Regions from separate parts of the Bacillus sp. NEB1478 genome, predicted to be linked through region 1. Evidence: riboswitches for the same ligand, from Rfam matches in the RefSeq annotation. Region 1 holds a riboswitch; each other region holds the start of a gene.
The links. A riboswitch is a leader RNA that binds a small molecule or an ion and turns the genes downstream of it on or off. The one in region 1 is predicted to bind cyclic di-GMP.

Region 1 (5,166 bases):
TTTTTTCTGATCTAAAAATACAGGAATGTCATAATCGGCAAAAACGGTTTCGATCAATGGCTGGTAGCTTCCTGAGTTACGGACAGTTACGGCGATATCACGATATCTGTATCCATGATCACGAACCAGCTCAATAATCTTCCGTGCTGCTCCTTCTACTTCTAATCTTAAATTAACCGCTGCTCCAATATGTATTCCTGATGAATCTGGAAAAGTCATTGCAGGTCTTGTATCATAATGTTTTTCAATATGTGAAATAGCATGCGATCTGAATTTCGGAGTTTCATAGCGTAAAACCGGCTCCATCAATTCCACACCAAGTTCTTGTGCTTTTTGTGATAATACTTGCCTAGTTCTTATCGTCATATAAAACACATCTAATTCATGAGGTTCAGACCCATTTTCTTGTGATGGATCTACAGTAAGTGCAATGGTTACTTTTTTCGCATGCTGCATCAATGCTGCTGTTACTTCTAGCTCCTGAGGTGTAAACGAGTGAAAACCGTCTATATAAATTTCACAGTTCTTGATCATTTCTGAATAAGCGATTTTTTCCTGCAGCAATCTCAAGTAATCTTCTGAATCTAAATATTGTTCAGCCAGCGCCTTTTCCAGCGCACTTGAAATTACGCTCAAATCGGATAATTTATCTTTCAGTACCTTCTTATTGTTTTCTTTCTGACCAAGACTTAAAAGCGTTTCTGCATTATAAGTTAAATGCTCTGAAGATACACAATATCGCTTCAGCTCTGTCATCATCATTTCTAGTAATTCATAAAAACCATTCTGCTCTGATGCTTTCTTAAAGATCTTAAGTTCTTCTTTTTTGTTCTCAATAATCTTTCTGAGCATCATCCGTACTCCAGAACTTGTGATGTGAAGCCGCGTCATACCCCCTGTTTCACCAAGAATACGCCAGGCTAGCCTTGAGAAACTATAGACTTGGGCTCTCATCATTCCGTTCAAACCTGGTGTACCTGCAAGTTTGTATTCTGATTGAAATGTCATCTGATCTGGTACTAAATAAATAATAGGACTTCCAGATGGATCATCTGCCAACTTTTGTTGGATGTCCTGAAAGACAGAGTGGGACTTTCCGCTGCCGGATCGCCCCAAAATAAATTGCAAACTCATATTTTCATCCCCTGTTCCGTACACAATTTCTGTTTTTATTATCTCATAATCTCTTATGAGAACAAAGGTTAGCATTCTCAAAAACAAGTAAATAAAGCTGGAATTTAAAGGATATCTCTTAATAAAAAGCTCGGTTTAATATTGTTTTAGCTCTTTTCTTAAAGATTATTGTTTTTTAATAAGATTTGGTTAAACTATCCTTTGATAAGAAGACTGGAGCGGAAATCAACATCGCCATCTCTAATAACAATAAAAAAAAAAGAAAACCCACTGTTATTTCAGCTGATTTCCTTTTTATGATCTACTTTGAATGTATTTCTTCCCGATGTTTTCGCATCGTAAAGAAGTGTATCCGCTCTTTTAATGAGATTTGCTGGCTTTTCGCCAGGATGATGGACGGCGATACCATAGCTTAATGTTACAGGCAGAACCCCTTGGTTTAATCTGTAGGGGTATTTTTTTAAATGGTCATTCACTTGTTCGATCGATCTCTTAACTGCCGATTCTTTATCTGTATGTATGATCCAGGCAAATTCTTCTCCCCCATAACGGTATGCAGTTCCTTCTTTCATTGGTAAATACCGTGTGAAGACAGAAGAAACAAGCTTCAGCACTTCGTCACCAACAACATGTCCATGAACATCGTTCACTTTTTTAAAATGATCAATATCACAAAAAACAAGTGTAAAGGAAGATTCATGTTTTGTTTTTTCTAATACATCTTCTTGAAATTTACGATGATTGAAAAGACCGGTTAAATAATCTTGAACAGACTGAAGCTGATACATGTTTTTCTCAAAAAAGTTCTGTCGTTCCTTCGAAGCTAATACCCCGCCATATAAAGCAATCAGCCACAAAAAAGTACTGTTAATAAAGAAATTAAAAAAGGTTTTTGTTTCTAAATATCCTGCATCATACAAGAATAGGGATACGAATCCTGTAAATATGGCGGCAGCTAAAACGATAGAACCTTTTAGTCTCCAGTAAATCGCAGCATGGATTACAATCAAATAACCTACTGGAATAAACGGACTTTCTGAATTTCCGGTAAGGAGCAGCAGCCACGAGTATACGATAAAATCAAAAACAATACCTCCACGCGTAAATATCCGATAGTAATAGGATTTCTCATGAAAGCGCCATAGAACAAACTGAGTAGCTCCCATATAAGCAATTCCTATTGTTAAAAGTAAAGGAAATGTCTCTTTATTAAAGTTCAATACGCTCGCAATCGGATTGTAATAAAATAAGGGTACGCAAACGATTACAAAAAACCACCGTAAAAGTGACGAGATTGTCTCTGAACGATGATCTGTTATTACAAATAAGTCTCTCATTACTGCCATCTTCTTTCGTATTTATGTTCCTAATTCTAGAAATTATAGCATATGGGCATACTTCCCTGATAAGACTTTTCTTTACATATTAGTAAAACGGTTCATTTGGCACGGGAATTATGTCTTGATTTCCCGTTTATTGCTATACATTCGTTCATCAGCTAGTTGAAGATAATAGTCAATATTTTCATATGCATCATTTAAGAGCTCTATAGCACCATAGGCGAGCGAAATGTCTTTATTCCAATTCATAAGCTGGTTCTCCATTTTTTCGACGAGAAGATACGAATCTTCTTCATTTAAACCTGGCAGTAAGAATACGAACTCATCGCCTCCAAATCTAAAGCCAGACGAAAGCTTTAGCCGTTTAGCCAATTCAGCAATTTGCTGCAGAAGTTCATCTCCGGCATGATGACCGTAAACATCGTTAATATGTTTGAAGTTATTAATGTCAAACATAACAAGCGTGATTGGCATTTTAATCTTCTTAGCATTTTTAATTTCACTTTCCAGACAATCATAAAAATAACGGCGATTATACAGATTCGTTAAAGGATCCCTGATACTGATCTCTTTTAAATCTTTAAATTGCTGTGAAGAAAATCCGCTCAAAAAGCCTGTTATCGAACGATGAGCCGCATGGTTCCATCGGTCAAGCATGATAAGCTGAATGTAAATATCTTCACTTTTAGTGACTTTCTTCATCTCTTGCAGTACGGCTTCTCTTATACTTGTTGAGAAACAAGCGAGAGAACGGTGCGGAATACGCTGATGCTTCAAAAAATGAATACCTGAGCGAAACGCTTTTTCCTCAGCTTGTTTCAAGAAGTCTTGAAAACGATGTTCTTTCAAAAACACAGCATGTACAATTCCGCGTAAAAATTTTTCCAGCACCCGCTCATATTGTTCAACAAAGCTGCTAAGAAAAGTATTAAAATCTTCATATAAATGCAGCTCTTTTTTATGTATATCAATCATAGATGGGATGGATTTTATAAATCTTTTATACAAATCTTTTTTGAGTGCGCGCAGGTCTAGTTGGCTTTCTTCCATATTAGCAACCCTCAAATCTTCAATAATTTACATACAAAGAGCCATCCCCCTTAAGAATTAAAGGGAAATGGCTCTTAATGCTTGATAAACTTGGAATCTCGTCTTGTTTTGTCCTTCCGGTGCTCATGTATTAGCAATACACTGAACTCCTCTGAACTCCACATCATCGATCTTCTAGCTTCAGAAACATTAATATGGCATCGTTCCCCTTTGGCAACCGGCTGCCATCGTATGCATCCACATACTTTAGGCCCATAGCTTTGCGTCCCAGCTTTTCAACTGGTTTGCCCTTATTACAAAGGTTTTTATGATTTATAGTTATTATATCCTATATAGGGAAAATGTGCCAATATTTTTTATAGGCAATATTAACTATTGTAATTTCTTTTCGATAGAATATTTTAACTTTCGATAATATCTATACCCTATTCGAACTAGATTTAAAACAAAATATGGAATGCGTATAGGGAAACGGTAAAGTGTTTTTTTGTAAAATTTGAAGTAGGCTTTTCTTAAATCTGCCCATTTTCTGCATTCTACCTGTTTTAAGAAGTCAGAAACATCGACAATAATTCCTCTGCCGTTACTGATCATGACATTCTTCCCATGAACATCAACAGGAAATAAGCCCTTTTTCTTCGCATAATTCAGAGCTTCATCGATATCATAAATGACTTTTTCAGGAATTTTAACACCTTTATGAACACAATCATAGAGAGTTACCCCTTCAATTCTCTTTAAAATCAGGAATCGATCTTCCGTATAATAGCATACGGAATAGCCAGGATGCTCTCCCAGTTTTTCATATACCTTCTTTTCTTGGATAAGGCCATGCGCTTCTCTTCCATAGATTTTAACAACATAAGCGGGATAGTCAGGATGAAGGAATACTGCGGCATAGTTTCCGCAGCCGATCAATTTCCAAGGATGAGGAGTGTTGATAGGGCATACCGGATCAAACGGACTCTGACTCTCTATAATCATTTCTCTATTTAACTGTCTTGTAAGCTGGATAAAGTGTTCCATACATTTCCTCTTTTTCGTTGGTATACCATGAGTTTTAGCATCTAGCAATACGTTCATTGTATACACAACCAGCTAAAAAGGAAACCAATTTGAAGGAAAGAAATTTCTATTGTGATGCAACGCGAAGATAAGACATCATGAGGGTTTCAGCTTTATTCTTCAAATGGACATTCGGAAATCTCATAATTTCACGATAACCTCGAATGAATATCTCATATTCGGTAATATCGTTATCTTTCTGGCCATCCATCACCTTAATTTTTCTTTTTCTTAGTTCAACGCGAACATCATGCAAGTCTTTGCTAATTTGATTCATTATCTGCTCTAAGAGAGCGATGTAAGGCTGCTTTAATTTAAATGCTGAACGGTTTACAACTTGTAAATCACGGTGAAAAACCGTTAATATAATCGGATACATTACGAATTTATCGATTAATGAACGTTCCTCTTCATTACCATACTGCATATAGATCCCCCTTTTAAGAAGGCAAAAATTTAAATTGAACAGATAAAATATTGCTGATTTCAAAGGTTCTTATTTGTTTTCGCTCAGAACAGAAAGCCGTAACAAGCTTACCGTCAAAAGCATAAGGCGTGATAAGGCGTTGTGTGATTG
Region 2 (5,166 bases), 1.8 Mb from region 1:
CATACCAAGCAGAGTTAATGGATGGAAATGCTCAAGCGGCAGGTGTTCTAGCAGATCGTATTACACAAGTGCAGGAAAAGGGAGAAGCCATTGAAAAAGCAACACAACAGATGAATCATGCATCTGTAACAGGTGTTGAAAAAGTAACGTTCTTAAAAGAAAAATCGTTACTCACTACTGAAATGACAAAAGATATGATCACATCTATTAAAAAACTGGATGAAACATCTGGCAGTGTCCAGGAAATCGTCCATACGATCAGTGAAATCGCGAACCAGACGAATTTGCTAGCGTTGAATGCAGCAATTGAGGCAGCTCGCGCAGGGGAATCTGGAAGAGGATTTGCAGTTGTTGCGGATGAAGTTCGAAAATTAGCAGAACAAACAGATGGTTCATTAAAAGAAATTAGTGTATTAATCAGTGATATGCAAGCTGTTACACAATCGACTGTTGGACAAGTTCAGGAAGCTGCAGCACTGATCTTAGAACAAGGCGAAGCGGTTGAAGAAACAGAGCAGACGTTTAAAGAGATTTCTAAAGCTATCCATGGTAACTCAGAAAAATTACAAGACGTCATTGAATCCGTTGAAGAAATGACGAAGCAAAAAGATGTTTTACTGGAAAACGCCTCAAATATACTAGCTATCACGCAAGAAACAGCGGCTGGCACAGAGGAAGTTTCGGCTTCAACCGAACAACAATCAGCATCCATGGAACAACTGAACCACCTAGCAGAACAACTAGAACAATATGCAGAACAAATGCGCGACCACGTTATGAGATTCAAGATCTAGGGGACAGACCCCAGACAAATACAAAAAAGCCGGTTTTGTCTTCTTCAGAAGGACATAACCGGCTTTTTCATTGAAACAACAAGCTTTATAAATTTGATAGAGTGTAATTTTACAACGCCATTACTGCTCTACGACCGGTGTTATTCTGCTTTCGACATAATCTCGATATAGTGATTTTGATTTTTGAAACTGTTCAAGTATAAATGAGGTATCTAAGAAGGAACATACGGATTGGCTTGCATAATAACGGTAGCTGCTCCAAGGATATTCAAGAGGGTACATAACAAGGTCTGCAGCAACAGGGTTCATGTGGATGTAGCGGCTAGTGTCTAGTAGATAAGATCGATCTTCGATTAATTCTGCTCCGTATCGACCTTGAAAGACATGGCCAGTGAGTTCATATTTTTTATTAAAATACATCGCATAAGTTTCACTTAATTCTTTCATGAAATCACCAGGCGGGGACTTGCAGCATTGAATTTGTAAATGGGTGTGGTTCGGCATGAGGCAATAAGAGAAAAGTTTAACGGAATACTTAGGAATGCAGTGACTAAGTATTTTTAAATAATGATGATAATCGAGATGAGAGTAAAAAAGGGGTTCTCGTCGATTACCGCGAGTGGTGACATGGTAAACAGCATCGGGATACCAGATACGTTTCGTCCTAGAAATGGGATTCACCTCCTTCCAGTAATAATTCTAGTGTAAGGCTTTTAGCTGGATTTGGGAAATGGGGACAGTCCCCAAACAATTTATTTCCTTTACGGTTTTTGAGTAAACCTTCCCGTCGGTTTCTGAATACAAACGATTTTATTATACGAATTTCAAATATCATCATTTTACTTCAAAAATTCAGCTTTCAATTTGTCGATTGTGGGATATTGCTGAATCATTTTATCGAATTTCCCCGGAAATTTTTTTGCGAATTGCACCTTTATTGTATATATGACTTCAATCTACACAAAATAACCCCGTATTTCTAAAAACGGAGGTAAGAATATGAACCCTATTAATCCGAATCAATCTAATCCAAATCAAAATAATCAGTCCCAAAATGCTAATAGCTCTGAGTTTGTGCATCAAAACATGCAGACGGGCAAGGTGCCTGCACAATTTAACCATGGTGGACACGAACTGTTCGATGTTCATGAAATGCTGGGAGGAACAATCAGCACACTAAACTTGTACATCCTTTGCAGAGACCACATCCAGGATCAAGAATTAAAAGCAATGTTAGATCGTCATTATCAGCATATTACGAACGAATATAATGCATGTGTTCAAGCTTTTCAAACAGGAAAAGATCCATCTATGCCAACTCAAACCTATAAAATGACTCAAGAAAATGATTTTGTTTATGGGTTGAGTCCTGCACAGCCTAAAACTCCAATTCAAAATGCATCTCAGTTAAATGATGAAGCGATTTCTTCCTTAATTCTTGGAACATTAAAGTCTAATGCGTCCCTGAGAGGGATGGCTACTTTGGAACTTACTAACCCTGTCCTTCGCCGTGTATTAGCAGACGGGATACCAAATTGGATTGAAATGGCTTACGAATTATCAATTTGGCAAAACAAAAAGCATTTTTATCAAGTGCCACAATTAGCCCAACAAGATATGCAACAAATGATAAATGCATACGGTCAAGCCCAAACAATGCCGCCACTGCAATAGTTTAAGTACTTTAAAACGCTTGAGAATTAATTTTCTCAAGTGTTTTTTGAATAAATTTGCTTCTTTAAATAATTTTTTAGCAAGAAAATCACCTATAAGTATGCAAATAAATTTGTTGTATTAATTTACTAGTATATCAAAATTCTATTTACAGCAAATCCCTTTGATGGTAAATTTAATATTAGGAAATAATTAAATAAGTGTGGAGCTGTGAAGATTATTCTTTATTTGGGCGCTTGGAATAATCAGAGCTAGTAGCGCAACCGGCCGCTTCTTTTAATCAAACCGATAAAAGGAAGGGGTATTTTTTATGGAAATATCACGAAAAGAAAAGTTTAGTACAAAGAAGAAAGCGCGGAAGTGGACTAAGGTAGCATTGGCTACAGTTGCTGCTTTTACAATAGGGACTACTTCGGCATTTGCAGCGAAACCAGAGCTTGCAGATCAGCTATACACACAAATCCTTGCCTACACATTTAAGGATGATATCCAAAATCAGCTGAAAACTCAAAAAGATGAATTGCTTAGCGGGTTAAGCAGTAAAGTGCAAACTATTTTTTCAGAAACAAAAACAGAGCTGAACGATAAGAAGAAAGACATTATTCAAGAAGAGAAATCTGATCTTCAAAAACATTACGATGATGAAGTAGCAAAGATTACACAAAGAAAGCAAGAAGCTGTTGATAAAAAGACAGCAGAAATGACAAAAGAAGCGTCAACGACATCTGAAAACTATAAAAAACAGATCACACAAGAAATCGAAAAAGAGATCAAAAAACAAGATATTAATAAATAAATCAAAAGAGCGGAAAATCTCCGCTCTTTTTCTATTTTTCGATATACTAGAATTTGGAACCTCAATTAAATGGTAATGGAGCTTAATACTATGAAAAAATTATTTTTGTTTCTAAGTCTCTGCTTTTTTCTTTATGCTGCAGCGATGCTGATCCAAACGACCAACATGGATATGGGATTAGCCGTCTTTTTCATGCTTAGTGTTTTCTTTTTTCTGCTGTTTTACAAGTATCAGACCATGATGAATCTTTTTAAAAAGTACAGAAAAACGACAACGGTCATAATAACACTGGCCATCCTTTTTGCAGGCACGTTAGAAACTCTTATTCTCTTATCTGCGAATACCAATCCCGATAAGGTTTCCGATAGAATAGACACAGTACTCATATTAGGAGGCGGGACAAAAAACAACAGACCAGGTGCCGTATTGAAAGGACGACTTGATCAAGCACTCGCTTATGCTCAAAATCACAAGGATCTTCATTTTGTTGTGAGCGGGGGTCTCGGTTTTCGGAAAACGGAAAGTGAAGGCTTCATTATGAAAAACTACCTTGTGAAACACGGCATGGATCCAGATCGAATAAAGATAGAAGAAAAAGCGACAAGTACATACGAAAACTTATTATATACGAAACAAATGATTGATCCTGGCAGTAAAGTGCTGATCGTAACGAGTGATTTTCATCTTTTTCGGACGAAGATGATCGCTAAGCGCTTAGGAGTGGATGCAGAAGGTCTAGGGTCGCCGCTAAGAATTTCGTCCGTACCTCAGGCGCATGTAAGAGAGTACATGGCCATTTTCAAGAGCTATTTCACAGACCGCTAAGAAGGATGTGACATACATGAATAACAAAAATCGATATCATTGCTGTGCGACATGTGTAAATTTCAAACCTGAGAAAACATCTGTAGGGATGCGTTATTTCTGTGTGCGGCTTGGATATGATACTAAGCCAGACTACCAGTTTAATTGCTGGGAGCCGAAACCGCATATTGTGAAGTTAATTAAAAAGGAACAGACTGAATGACGTTTTGATATATCGTATATCAAAGCGTTTTTCTTTGCAGTTCAACCACTTGCCTTGAAAAAGCTTACAATGTTAAAGTGTGTAAGGATTTACGTAACGGAATTAGTGGAAATAATAGTGGTAGATGAAGGAAAGGATTATTTACAATGAACCTTGAGATCCCAATTGAAATAAAAGAAAAGCTGCAAAAAGAAGCGGCTAAACGCATAGAAAATTTGCCTGATGTTTATAAAGATTTGATCGGAAAGCCTGGCTATACAGCACCTGACACATCGCTTGTTGAAGATGCGGTGATCGCCCTTGCCTTAGGAAAAAATGTTCTGCTGAAGGGTCCTACTGGTTCAGGTAAAACGAAACTCGCTGAACTGCTCTCGAGTATTTTCGGTCAGCCGCTGCACCAAGTCAATGCCTCTGTGGATTTAGATGCGGAAGCGTTATTAGGGCACAAAACATTAAGCTATCGGAACGGAAAGCAAGAAATTGAATTCATTCCAGGACCCGTTACTAAAGCGGCGAACAACGGACATTTTCTGTATATTGATGAAATCAACATCGCAAAGCCTGAAACACTGCCGATCTTAAACGGAATGCTCGATTACCGTCGTACGATTGCCAACCCGTTTACAGGTGAAGTGATAAAAGCAGATCCTGGATTTAACGTCATTGCTGCGATTAATGAAGGATATATCGGTACGGTACCCTTAAACGAAGCGTTGAAAAACCGTTTTGTAGTAATAGAAGTGCCGTATATTCAAGGCGGGACGTTAAAAGAGATGCTGAAAACTCAGTCCCAGCAAAAAGATGACGCTATTCTGGATCAATTTGTCCAGCTTTCGTCTGACCTCATCGGTCAGGCGAAAGCCGGCCATCTGTCC
Region 3 (5,166 bases), 1.8 Mb from region 1:
CCTGTTACGCCTGCTTCATCTCCGTAATAAACGGTCGGTGCACCTGCATATCCCATCTGTAAAATACTTGCGAGCTTTAAACGCTTCTTTCCAAGCTCTGAATCGTAATTCGGATCGAGTTCAGCACGCTCGTATGAATCCGTTCCGTTCCCTAGAACGAATGCTGCACGCGGTGTATCATGTGATCCCATTAAGTTCATCAATGCGTAAAAAGCTTCTTGCGGATAGTCTTCAAATACAGCGTTTAGCTGATTTTCGGCACCTTTTGCATTACCGTTCTTCAAGTAATCAATCATCGCTCCGCGGAAACGGTAGTTCATGACCGAGTCGTAAAGATCGCCAAGGAAGTATTCTGATGCATCATCCCAGATCTCGCCTAAGATCAGCGGCTCTTCTTTTTTCCCTGTTTTCAGTTCGTTTCTGAATTCTCTCCAAAACTCTGTATCTACTTCATTCGCTACATCCAAACGCCAGCCGGAAGCACCGCGGTCCAGCCACGATTTTGCGACTGAGTCTTTTTTATACATGATATAGTCTGCGAACGATTTGTTGTTCAGTTCAGAATCATAGTCTACTGCTTCACCTGGAATCGATTTGATTTCAGGCAGTGAGTCAAAGCCCCACCATGCTTGATATTTGTAAACACCGTCCACTTTTTTGTTTTCGATGTTGAACCAGTTTTCAAATCCGTACGGACTGAATTTCTGGCCTTCTTTTATGAATGTATCTTCGGTTTTCTTTTTTGCTTGTGCTTCTGTTAATCCCTGACTGTTCATTAAGTCATAGACGCTTGACCAATATTCGTATGCTCCAACCGTTTCGTACTTGCTGTAGCGGTCAAAGTAGATGGAATCATCCCCGACATGGTTGAACACGCCATCTAAAATAAGATGCATGCCGCGCTTTTTCAGTTCTATTGTAAAAGCTTTAAACTCTGCTGGCGTCCCGAACATCGGATCGATTGCTTTATAATCGGTCGCATCGTATTTATGGTTCGATGAGGCGTTTGCAATTGGGTTCAAATATAACGTGTTAACGCCCAGTGACTGAATGTAGTCGAGCTTCTTCTGAATGCCGGCAATGTCACCGCCGAAAAAGTCATTTGACCAGATCAAGTCGCCATCATAGCCTTCGTTTTCAGCTAATCTCGGGTTATCCGGTAGCTTGCTCCAATCACGGTGCTCGATTGGTTCCGTTCCACGTGCCGTTGTTTTGTCATCATCGTTCTTTTTGTTGCCGTTGAAAAAACGGTCAGGGAAAATTTGATAAACGACCGACTCTTTCATCCAGTCCGGTGTTTTATAAGCTGGGTCATAGACGGTCATTTGGAATAGACCTGCGTTCGTATCGCTAACAGCGCCTTTTCCGCCTTCTTGTGTGTCTTCTCCGTATTCTTTTATCGCATCTCCATCACGTGCTTCAAACTTATACCCGTAAACACCTTTTTCGTCAGGTGTTACAGTTGCTTCCCAAAGCTCGACTTCCTCGCCGTTAATGGTTGTCCAACCGGCGTTCTCCATCTCTTTTACAGTCGTGCTGCCAGAATTGTAGTTTCTAAGGTAGAGCTTAGCTCCCGTCAGATCGCCTTTTTTAGATTGAAGGCGAAGGGTTACGTCTTGACCAGCCTTGATTGCCCCGAATGGTGCACGGTACGCTTCATTCCAGGTGTCATGGAAAAGCTTGTCCCCTTTCACACTTCCGTCTGGCAGACCTGCATCGTAATCTGTGTACACTTCTTTCGTGTCATGGTTGTAGAAGAAAGTGATAGTCGCATCTTTTACAACATTTAAGGCGAAATTGTTTCCAGGATAAGCTGGAGCATCCCAGCTGTTTCCGAGAACGATCTTAAATTCGTATTTCCCTTTTGGAACTTGTGTTGTATATGTGTAAATGTTATCTGTATCTTCATCTTTTAAGAATGCGGTGGACTCACCAGGTGACCATTCACCACCCGCACCGATTGCGGGTTGAATGCTCCCTACAATACGCGGTGTTTGTTCTTGTGGAAGAGGTTCTAGAATCGAAACTTTGTGCGTCGTGTCATCATACACAAATGTCACCTCCTTATCGGAATCGACGGTGAGTTTGTAGTTATCGCCGCCCGCTTTTCCATCCACACCATAGTTCTCATCCCAAGAGCCATTGATAGCGATTTTATATTCATAATTCCCTGCAGGCAATGTCCCTTTCAGCTTGTACTTTCCGTTTGCCTGCCGTTCCATTTTTGTCGCTGTATCAGCCGGGTTCCAATCACCTGAAGCTCCCAGTTCCGATTGCAAATCACCAACGAGTGTGACTGTTCTTTCAGCTGCTGTCGTTTTCGCTGGATGAAATAGTATCGTTGATGCAAACGTTTGCAAAATCATCGTAAAAAGTAAAAGCCACGAAACTGATTTAAATGATTTTCTCTTCCTCACAAAAATCCTCCCTTTAAAGTTGATCCATATTGGAGAAAGCGTTTGCACAAACAAAAAAGATAGCGCTTTCACTCCTATATTATGGCATGTTTTCTTTTAATGGAAAATATGACTTTCGGCTGAGATTTACATTTTTTAATAGGCATCAATTACCATTAAAATGAAATATTTTATAACTCATCTTTTAAGAAAATAGGAAAACGGTTACTTGTTCGACATATTTTTACAGTTTAAAGTGAATTGAATACATTTTATTTGGAACTTAAAAAGATAAAGGCAAACCTATGGAAACATAGCGACGCAAAGCTACAGGGGCTTCTGCACAATTTTGCATTGCCAGCCAGCTGCCGTTTTTCCCGGAGCACACTCCGCCAAACGGCATAAGTGTGTCTTTTTAATTTCATTTTATTTGAGAAAGGGAGAATAAGAAGTGAAGAAGATTTTGAGTTCATTTTTAGCATTAGGATTAGCAACAACATCATTCGGACCCGCCGTTTTCGCGAACACAAACGAAACGACTACTACAGAAACACAGAATGACGAAACAGAAGTAAACGATACAGTTGACACTCCATCAACTGAAGCAAGTGGAACTACAGATGAAAATACATCAGATGATGTGACAGCAGAAGATCCAACAGATGCTGAAGAGCCAGCAGAGGAAACACCAACTGAAGAAGCTCCCGACTTAATTCCTGGAGATTTCTTTTATTTTGTTAAAATCATGATGGAAAAAATCCAGCTCGCTATGACGACCGATGATATGGACCAAGCTAAGCTATTGGCCGATTTCGCCGCTGAACGCATTAAAGAAGCAAACGCCCTTATAAAAGAAGGAAGCTATGATGATGCTGCCAAACTATTAGAGGAAGCGGTCGCACAGCAAGAAGAAGCAGTGAAAAAAGAGGAAGAAGCTGCAAAAGACACAGATTCTGAAGCAAATCCAGAAACAACGACAACGGATGATGAAGCAACAACAAATGATGAAACTGCTGATGAGAATACTTCTAGTGAGGAATCATCCACAAATAATGATGAATCTGCAACTAACGACGAGGAAACAACATCAGACGAAAGCGAAAAACCCGCTACCGAATTAGAGAAAAAATTCTTTCAAAACATCGTGTCGCTAATGGCTGCACTTGAAAAAATCGATAACCCAAAAGCCCAAGAAGCACTGTCTAAAAACATTGCAAAAACTTTTGGAAAACTGGAGAAAAAGATCGCAAAGCATGAAATGAGACACAATAAAAAAGCTGAAGATGAAGATCAAGATAAAGAAGAGGAAACATCAACAGACGTCCCAGCAACAACTGAAACACCTGAAACACCTGAAACAACAGATTCAGAAGAGCCAGTAGTTACGGAGCCGGCTGATGAAATGGATGAAACAGAAGAAGCTCCAGCGCCAGCAATCGCTGTTCCCGTGAAAAAAGTAACGGATCATAAGGACAAAAACGTTTATCCAGTAAAAGATGAGCCTAAAAAGCCTGAAGTTAAAAAAGAACAGCCTAAAAATGTACAGCCAAAGATTGAGAAACCGAAAAAGGCAGAGACTCCGCAACAGCGTAATAAAAAAGATGAGCTCGGTGAAAAGAATCAAGACAAAGATGAACGTGATCACAGTGAAAATCATGATCAAAACAACGATGATCATCAAAAAAATAAAGAAAATCATGATGAAAAAGGTAAAGATCAAGGTAAAAAAGATAAATAATGAGATTATTTTAACTACTCAAAAGTGGATTAAGCCACTTTTGGGTTGTTTTTTGTTATAAAGTGCCTTTTGAAGCTATCATTTTTAATTAATTCCACGGTAATGTCCAATAATTCCACGTTATTTCAATTAATCCCACGTTATTTTCGATATTCCCCGCTTTATTTTCGATAATTCCACGTTATTTTCGATTTAACCACGAGTCGACAACATTCGACTCGCGCAGCTCATGCATAGCTTATCACTAACTCACCTTAAACTTAAAAAACCGGGTCCTCTCTGGTAGGTAGAGGCCCGGCTTCTTTTCAATCTATTATTGAGATGAGTCATCAGATGAACCTTGATCAGTTGAAGATTGTTCTGTTTTTGATTCGTCTTTTTTGTCGTCGTCCTGATTTCCGCATGCAGTAATTAACATAATGGCCATAAGAGATGCTCCGATTTTCGCTAAAAAGATTTTGCTCATTTCTAACTGCTCCCTTCGGATGTTTATTATGATTTAAATGCATGAGTTTCGGGATTTGTCTGTCCCTTGCTCAGAATATATCACGAAAAAACACCGAAAAGACTGAATTTACCAAGTTCTAACGAAGGCTTTACATGCCCTGCATAATATTAACAGACGCTTAACAATTTCTAGAAAAATCATTCACGATTTAACAGCTGATCCATTTCAAAGGCGGCTTTGTTTAAAGTCGTTTGTATATCTTCATCACGATAAATCATGGCTTCCATTGCTTTTGTATAGATGTTTTCCATGCGGGACCAGCTTTTCACTGGCGGCCGTAAGCGTGCATTTTCTAATCCGTCAACATACGCTTTAATATAGGATGTTTTCAATACAGCTGATGAATTGGCTGCCTCTTTATTTGCTGGAAGAATGCCTGATTTAAACATGTGCTGCTGAATTTTTTCATTGGTCATCCACTTCATGAAAGTCCAAGCGGCTTCTTTTTTCTTCGTTCCTTTCATCATAACAAGGTTCTCACCGCCAAGTATGGAGCCTTTCCCTTCTTGATCCAAAGGAAAATG
Region 4 (5,166 bases), 640 kb from region 1:
GTTCATGATCATTATCTTTTTCCACTGGCAGCACAAACTTTTTCTGAAAAGACGGCTCACTGCCGAGATAGCCAGGATTAAGAAAATCAAAAATAGCCCAAAGCTCCAATAAGCGATTTTCAACAGGCGTTCCAGTAAGACCTATTTTATGACGGCCGTTTAGCTTACGAATACTCCTCGATTGTTTCGTATAGCTGTTCTTAATATTTTGCGCTTCATCTAACACGATGGCTTCCCATAAAACTTCACCAGTCTCTTTCTGATCCAGCTGGCTCGTCGTATAAGAAGTGATCACAACATCAAACTGTTTGTACCATTCGTGAAAATCCTCACCTTTTTTCCTATTTGCACCATAATGCAGACCAACTTTCAGTAATGGTGAAAAGTGCTCCAGTTCTTTTTGCCAGTTTCCGATAACGGAAGTAGGACAAATGAGTAAAAATGTCCCTTCCTGTTCTCCTTTTTCCTTCACTTTTAAGAAATAATCTATCGTCTGAACAGTTTTACCAAGTCCCATATCATCCGCCAGGCAAGCTCCAAGACCAAACTTGCGTAGAAAATACATCCAAGAGCTTCCTGTGACCTGATAGTCTCTTAATGTACCTTGAAGATTTTCTGCTTTTGGTTCAACCGGGATCGTTTTCACTTCGGATAACTGATCCATCCATAAGTTAAGCGGTTCATCCCATTCCATATCAAGCATCGGACCTTCAGCTTCCATCTCGAAAATATCATCAGCAGGATTCGTCTCCATGTTTAAAAGATGCTGTTCTAATACATCTTTTAATTGAATTCCTGACCGGTCGACATTTTTTATGAGACTCCGGACTTGTTTCATCCACTCCGGATCAACACGGTACCATTGTCCATTTCTTCTAACTAGTCTTCTGCTGCCATCAACAAGCTTTCTAAACTCGTCTTCTGAAAGCTCCTCATCGCCGGTAGATAGCCTCCAATCAAATTGCATGATCGCATTTAATCCGAGAAAAGATGGGGCCGCTCCGCCAGCTTGCGGTTTCGTTTTAATTTTCGCTTTAACCTTTGGCTGCATGTCCTGTACAGTTTTCCACCATTCCGGTAAAGAAACAGAAATACCAATCTGGGTCAAAAGATCACTCTTCCCAGTTAAGAAGTCCCAAGCTTCTTTTTCCGATATTACTTCCTTGATCTCATTTTTATTGCCTATTTTCAACCAGGAAATCAGTTTTGATGCAAGCTCTATATCTTGTTCGACGGCGTCTTTATAGGATTTCCAATCATCAGGATATAGTGTACTTTTTCCTTTGTAAGGAACACGGATTCCTTCTCCTTTTTCTTGTAAAAAAGCATGTATCGTCCATTCATCTTTATCTGCACCATCAAATGGTTCGTTCAGTTCAAAAATAATAGAAAAAGGTTTTGGATCCATACGCCAGCCAATTTTGATCAGCCATTCGGTTTCATCTAAGTTCTTCAAAGCCGAAATAACCGGCCTGGAAATACCTTTTACAAGGTCTCCGCGAAAAGAAGATGGAACAACCTCAGAACCACTCTCTGGAAGAGTAGCAAGTGCCTCATTGATCCAAGGTGTTTCAATCCGCTTACCTTCAGCCTTCCAAGACCATATCCCATCTTTCCATGCCTCGAAATCAGGAATAACACGTTCTTTTTTCATTAATTTAAAAATATCATTTGCTTCGTGTACGGTTTCCAATGATTCTCCATCCCAATTATGTTCAGCAATAAAAAAATCAGGATATCGGTTAAACAATAAAAAAGCATCGCCGGCATTTAAATACACATTTTGATGATCGTCAGAGTCAAGCATAGTACCATAAAAGGAAGGCTGATGCCATGTGAATAACAAAGGTTTCCAGTCGCTGACATGCACTCTTTTTTCTTTTCTTGTCGCCCACAAGACCATATTGCCTTGCAGCCATTTTGTATGAAGTAAAAGATTGCTTGTATCGATCATGAAATAAACTTCCCTTTCCTCAGCTCTTCCTGAAATGCTCTTAACCTGCCGTATACAGATGCGATCTGGTTAATATAAACCGAAAAACGCTCTTCTTCTCCTAAATCAAAATAAATAGACCGAAGTGTTTTTAAATGTTTAATAGCTGATTGATATGATTTCCGTGTACGTTCATTGATCAAACGGTCTATCGTTTGATGATATATCGGCAGTACAGATTCTTTATTTAGTGAGATAACCTCTTTTAAATCTTTTCTTTGTATGAGTTCGGGCGAGTATCCCATAATTACTTGCAGCTCTACCCACCGCTCATATTCACCGATTACCATTAGATATTCGCCATATTCATAAAATGTGATCGGCAAGAATTCAATGAGCATTTCTTCATATTGTTCTTCATCACCTGTATGCTGAGCATACTTCCAGAAATAATTCAGGTATTCATGGAAAAATTCCCGGGCATTTGAATGATAATAGTACGTATTAACTCCCTCTAAAAACGTTGGTTTTAAATAAAGCAGCCAAGATAAAAGCCTGTTCCATTCTTGTTTTTCAACTAATAGCTTCATCCAGACTAAAAAATGCACCATTTCAATCTTTTTATCATTCTTCTGAATTCGTTCAAAAGCGAGTTCATCTTTCTTTCGTGCAAACGCAAAATGTACAAGTGCCAATTCAAGCATTTGTGTAGTGTTTCCTGCCTCTTTTTCTTCTAATAGCTGCTTTTCATATTTTTCAAGCCAAGATTCATCGGTATACAAAAGAGACCAGCTGACTTGAAACAAGAAAAATAATAAATACCCCCATTTAGGAGGAATTTCATATAGACTCTGAAAATTCCTAAGACTCTCTTCAATAAGCTCTTTATTTTCATTCATCAATTTTTCACTATTCAACTGCTTCAGTGTGATATACATCTGATCAGATAACTTATCTACTGTAGCTGTAAAATTAGCTTGCATATAAGAAGCGATTCCGTAATGTGCTTCAAATGAAAAAAGACGAATCAACGTCTCGATCTGTACATGAAATTTATACAACAATGCAATATCTTCATCGAAAAATTGTCCAGCGTTCAATAGTGCAGGATAATAATCTCTATAAATATGAACAAATGTGTAACTCGTATCTTTACCGTCTGCCATGTCACGAAAGGTGACGGTTTGCATTTTACGTTTTTCAAATATCTCAAACCGGTCAGAGAAATATTCACGCCATAACTGAACGGAGTGCGTGTTTTGGACCTTTTTTTCAGGTGAATCATAATGATTATTAGAAGTCTTTTCATTCATACGATCCATACCCGTCTCCCTCCTTACGCGCTTTATTACCAATTATAGCAAATTATTTATTCTCTCATTCATGCATATCATTTCTATTTTAAAGGAAACTTCCTCAAATGACCAAAGATTGCTCTGAATCACTCTTCAAAACAAATTGGTTTCATCCGATAATTAAACTAAAGTGAAATAATTAAGGTGAACTACCCATAATATATTGTCTATTTATGTAATTTTTTGTAAACATTTCTGGTTAAATATGTTATACTATGGAAAATCGACGAAAAGGCAAACTTTTCGAAAGAGAAGGACGCAAAGCTATAGGGACTAAGTCTAATTGTAGATATGTCAGCCAGTTGCCGAATGACTCCTTCGTCGTAAATATTTAGTAAGGGAGATATATATATGAAGGAGAAGACGATGCTTGACCGCATTTCTTTGCTGAGAGAAGAACTCTATCGAACTTCATCTATGTTAAATCATGAATTAGCTCACCCTAAGTTAGTAAAGGTTAGCCAGCAGCTAGATAAATTACTCAATCAATACAACAGTGTTGTACAAAAGTAATTTCATAAAAACAAAACTTGGCTGACGCAGATTATTCCGTCAGCCTTAGCTCTACCTGTACCAAATGCTATACAATGCCGCTGGACCATTATTCAACTCATCATGAAAAAACCCGCCTTTTACAGCTCCTGATCCTCATTTTTGCACTTTTCAATTTCATCAACGATCCTCTCTATTTCTTCTTCAGCCAGCTTGGTTGAAATCATCTCTTTACGCAAAAGCCTCTCCACAGCCTCATGTTCTGCATAAAGCAATTCAATTTTAGCCAATCGTTCTTGTGACCTTTTCCATTCAGGATGTGATTCGTACATATCATCTAGTTTTTTCTTTTCTTCATCTCTTCTATATTCGTAAAGTTTATTCATCCGATCAAAAACCACACTGGAAATCACTGCCTCATTCTTCAGTTTCTGAAGCCTTTTTAATGCATAATCATAACGGTGGACAGCAGCTAACGTAACATCGTATTCTGTTTTTTCTTTCTCGTGCCCTTTTATGTTTAATCGTTTTATAAGTGCTGGTATCGTCAAGCCTTGGACAAGCAATGAAAAGAAAACAATACTGAATGAAAGGACAATAATATCTTCTCTCCCAGGAAAATCTCCTGGCAAACTTAGAGCAAGTGCGATGGACAAAGATCCTTTTAATCCGCCCCAATTTAAAATGTGCTTCCACTTGGAAGGGATTCCTTTAACCGGAACCAAGGATACATAAACAGCAATCGTTCTCGCAGCAAGAACTATTAAAATAGCACCAATGATTAAACCAAACTTGTTCCCGATATTAATATAAGCGATTTCTAATCCTACTAACAAAAAAACAAGTGAATTTGCAAATAGGGCCAGCACATCCCAAAACGAATGTATGTTTACTTTTGTAGTCGGACTCATCCCAATCTTTGCTCCATAATTGCCAAAGATCAGTCCTGCTACTACAACAGCGATAACCCCTGAAACATGAATGGACTCAGCTATTGAAAAGCTTCCGTAAAATAACAAAAGTGAAAACAGAATTTCTAAAGGATAATCATCATACCAGCTTGTAATCTTAGAAAATACATAACCCAGCGCACCTCCAATGAGAGCACCGCCTAACGCAACTTTTACTAGTATAATAATTGTTGCAGTTATTCCTCCAGCACCCATCTGTATGTATGAAGGAAGATAAACAGAAGTAATCATGAACAATACAACGGCTACACCATCGTTAAACAAACTTTCACCTTCAATAATGGTGGCTAATCTCCGGTTTACCCCAAGAGATTTAAATATACTTAAGACAGAAACAGGATCTGTAGCACTCATTAGCGCTGCAAAAACAAAGGCCGTTTGTACACCCATCCCTAGTCCAAAATAAGAGGATGTT

Region 2: linked by a shared signal. The riboswitch ahead of RGB74_RS01700 (hypothetical protein) and the one ahead of RGB74_RS12230 (GGDEF domain-containing protein) in region 1 are both predicted to bind cyclic di-GMP.
Region 3: linked by a shared signal. The riboswitch ahead of RGB74_RS01510 (DUF5667 domain-containing protein) and the one ahead of RGB74_RS12230 (GGDEF domain-containing protein) in region 1 are both predicted to bind cyclic di-GMP.
Region 4: linked by a shared signal. The riboswitch ahead of RGB74_RS15690 (aspartyl-phosphate phosphatase Spo0E family protein) and the one ahead of RGB74_RS12230 (GGDEF domain-containing protein) in region 1 are both predicted to bind cyclic di-GMP.

What each region holds. Positions count from the first base shown of each region.
Region 1 covers NZ_CP134049.1:2,476,879-2,482,044, forward strand. The annotation lists gene addB (helicase-exonuclease AddAB subunit AddB) at 1-1,134, opposite strand, end outside; gene RGB74_RS12225 (GGDEF domain-containing protein) at 1,413-2,471, opposite strand; gene RGB74_RS12230 (GGDEF domain-containing protein) at 2,589-3,524, opposite strand; cyclic di-GMP riboswitch class I at 3,734-3,823, opposite strand; gene RGB74_RS12235 (protein kinase family protein) at 3,897-4,550, opposite strand; gene RGB74_RS12240 (YhjD family protein) at 4,657-5,016, opposite strand; gene RGB74_RS12245 (WYL domain-containing protein) at 5,030-5,166, opposite strand, start outside.
Region 2 covers NZ_CP134049.1:348,762-353,927, forward strand. The annotation lists gene RGB74_RS20090 (methyl-accepting chemotaxis protein) at 1-794, shown strand, start outside; gene RGB74_RS01690 (transposase) at 915-1,475, opposite strand; gene RGB74_RS01695 (spore coat protein) at 1,794-2,468, shown strand; cyclic di-GMP riboswitch class II at 2,664-2,746, shown strand; gene RGB74_RS01700 (hypothetical protein) at 2,779-3,264, shown strand; gene RGB74_RS01705 (YdcF family protein) at 3,355-4,089, shown strand; gene RGB74_RS01710 (hypothetical protein) at 4,106-4,291, shown strand; gene RGB74_RS01715 (ATP-binding protein) at 4,438-5,166, shown strand, end outside.
Region 3 covers NZ_CP134049.1:306,915-312,080, reverse strand. The annotation lists gene RGB74_RS01515 (pullulanase X25 domain-containing protein) at 1-2,366, opposite strand, end outside; cyclic di-GMP riboswitch class I at 2,683-2,769, shown strand; gene RGB74_RS01510 (DUF5667 domain-containing protein) at 2,848-4,134, shown strand; gene RGB74_RS01505 (hypothetical protein) at 4,448-4,600, opposite strand; gene RGB74_RS01500 (extracellular solute-binding protein) at 4,780-5,166, opposite strand, start outside.
Region 4 covers NZ_CP134049.1:3,115,081-3,120,246, forward strand. The annotation lists gene RGB74_RS15680 (DEAD/DEAH box helicase) at 1-1,954, opposite strand, end outside; gene RGB74_RS15685 (hypothetical protein) at 1,951-3,255, opposite strand; cyclic di-GMP riboswitch class I at 3,512-3,598, shown strand; gene RGB74_RS15690 (aspartyl-phosphate phosphatase Spo0E family protein) at 3,640-3,801, shown strand; gene RGB74_RS15695 (cation:proton antiporter) at 3,921-5,166, opposite strand, start outside.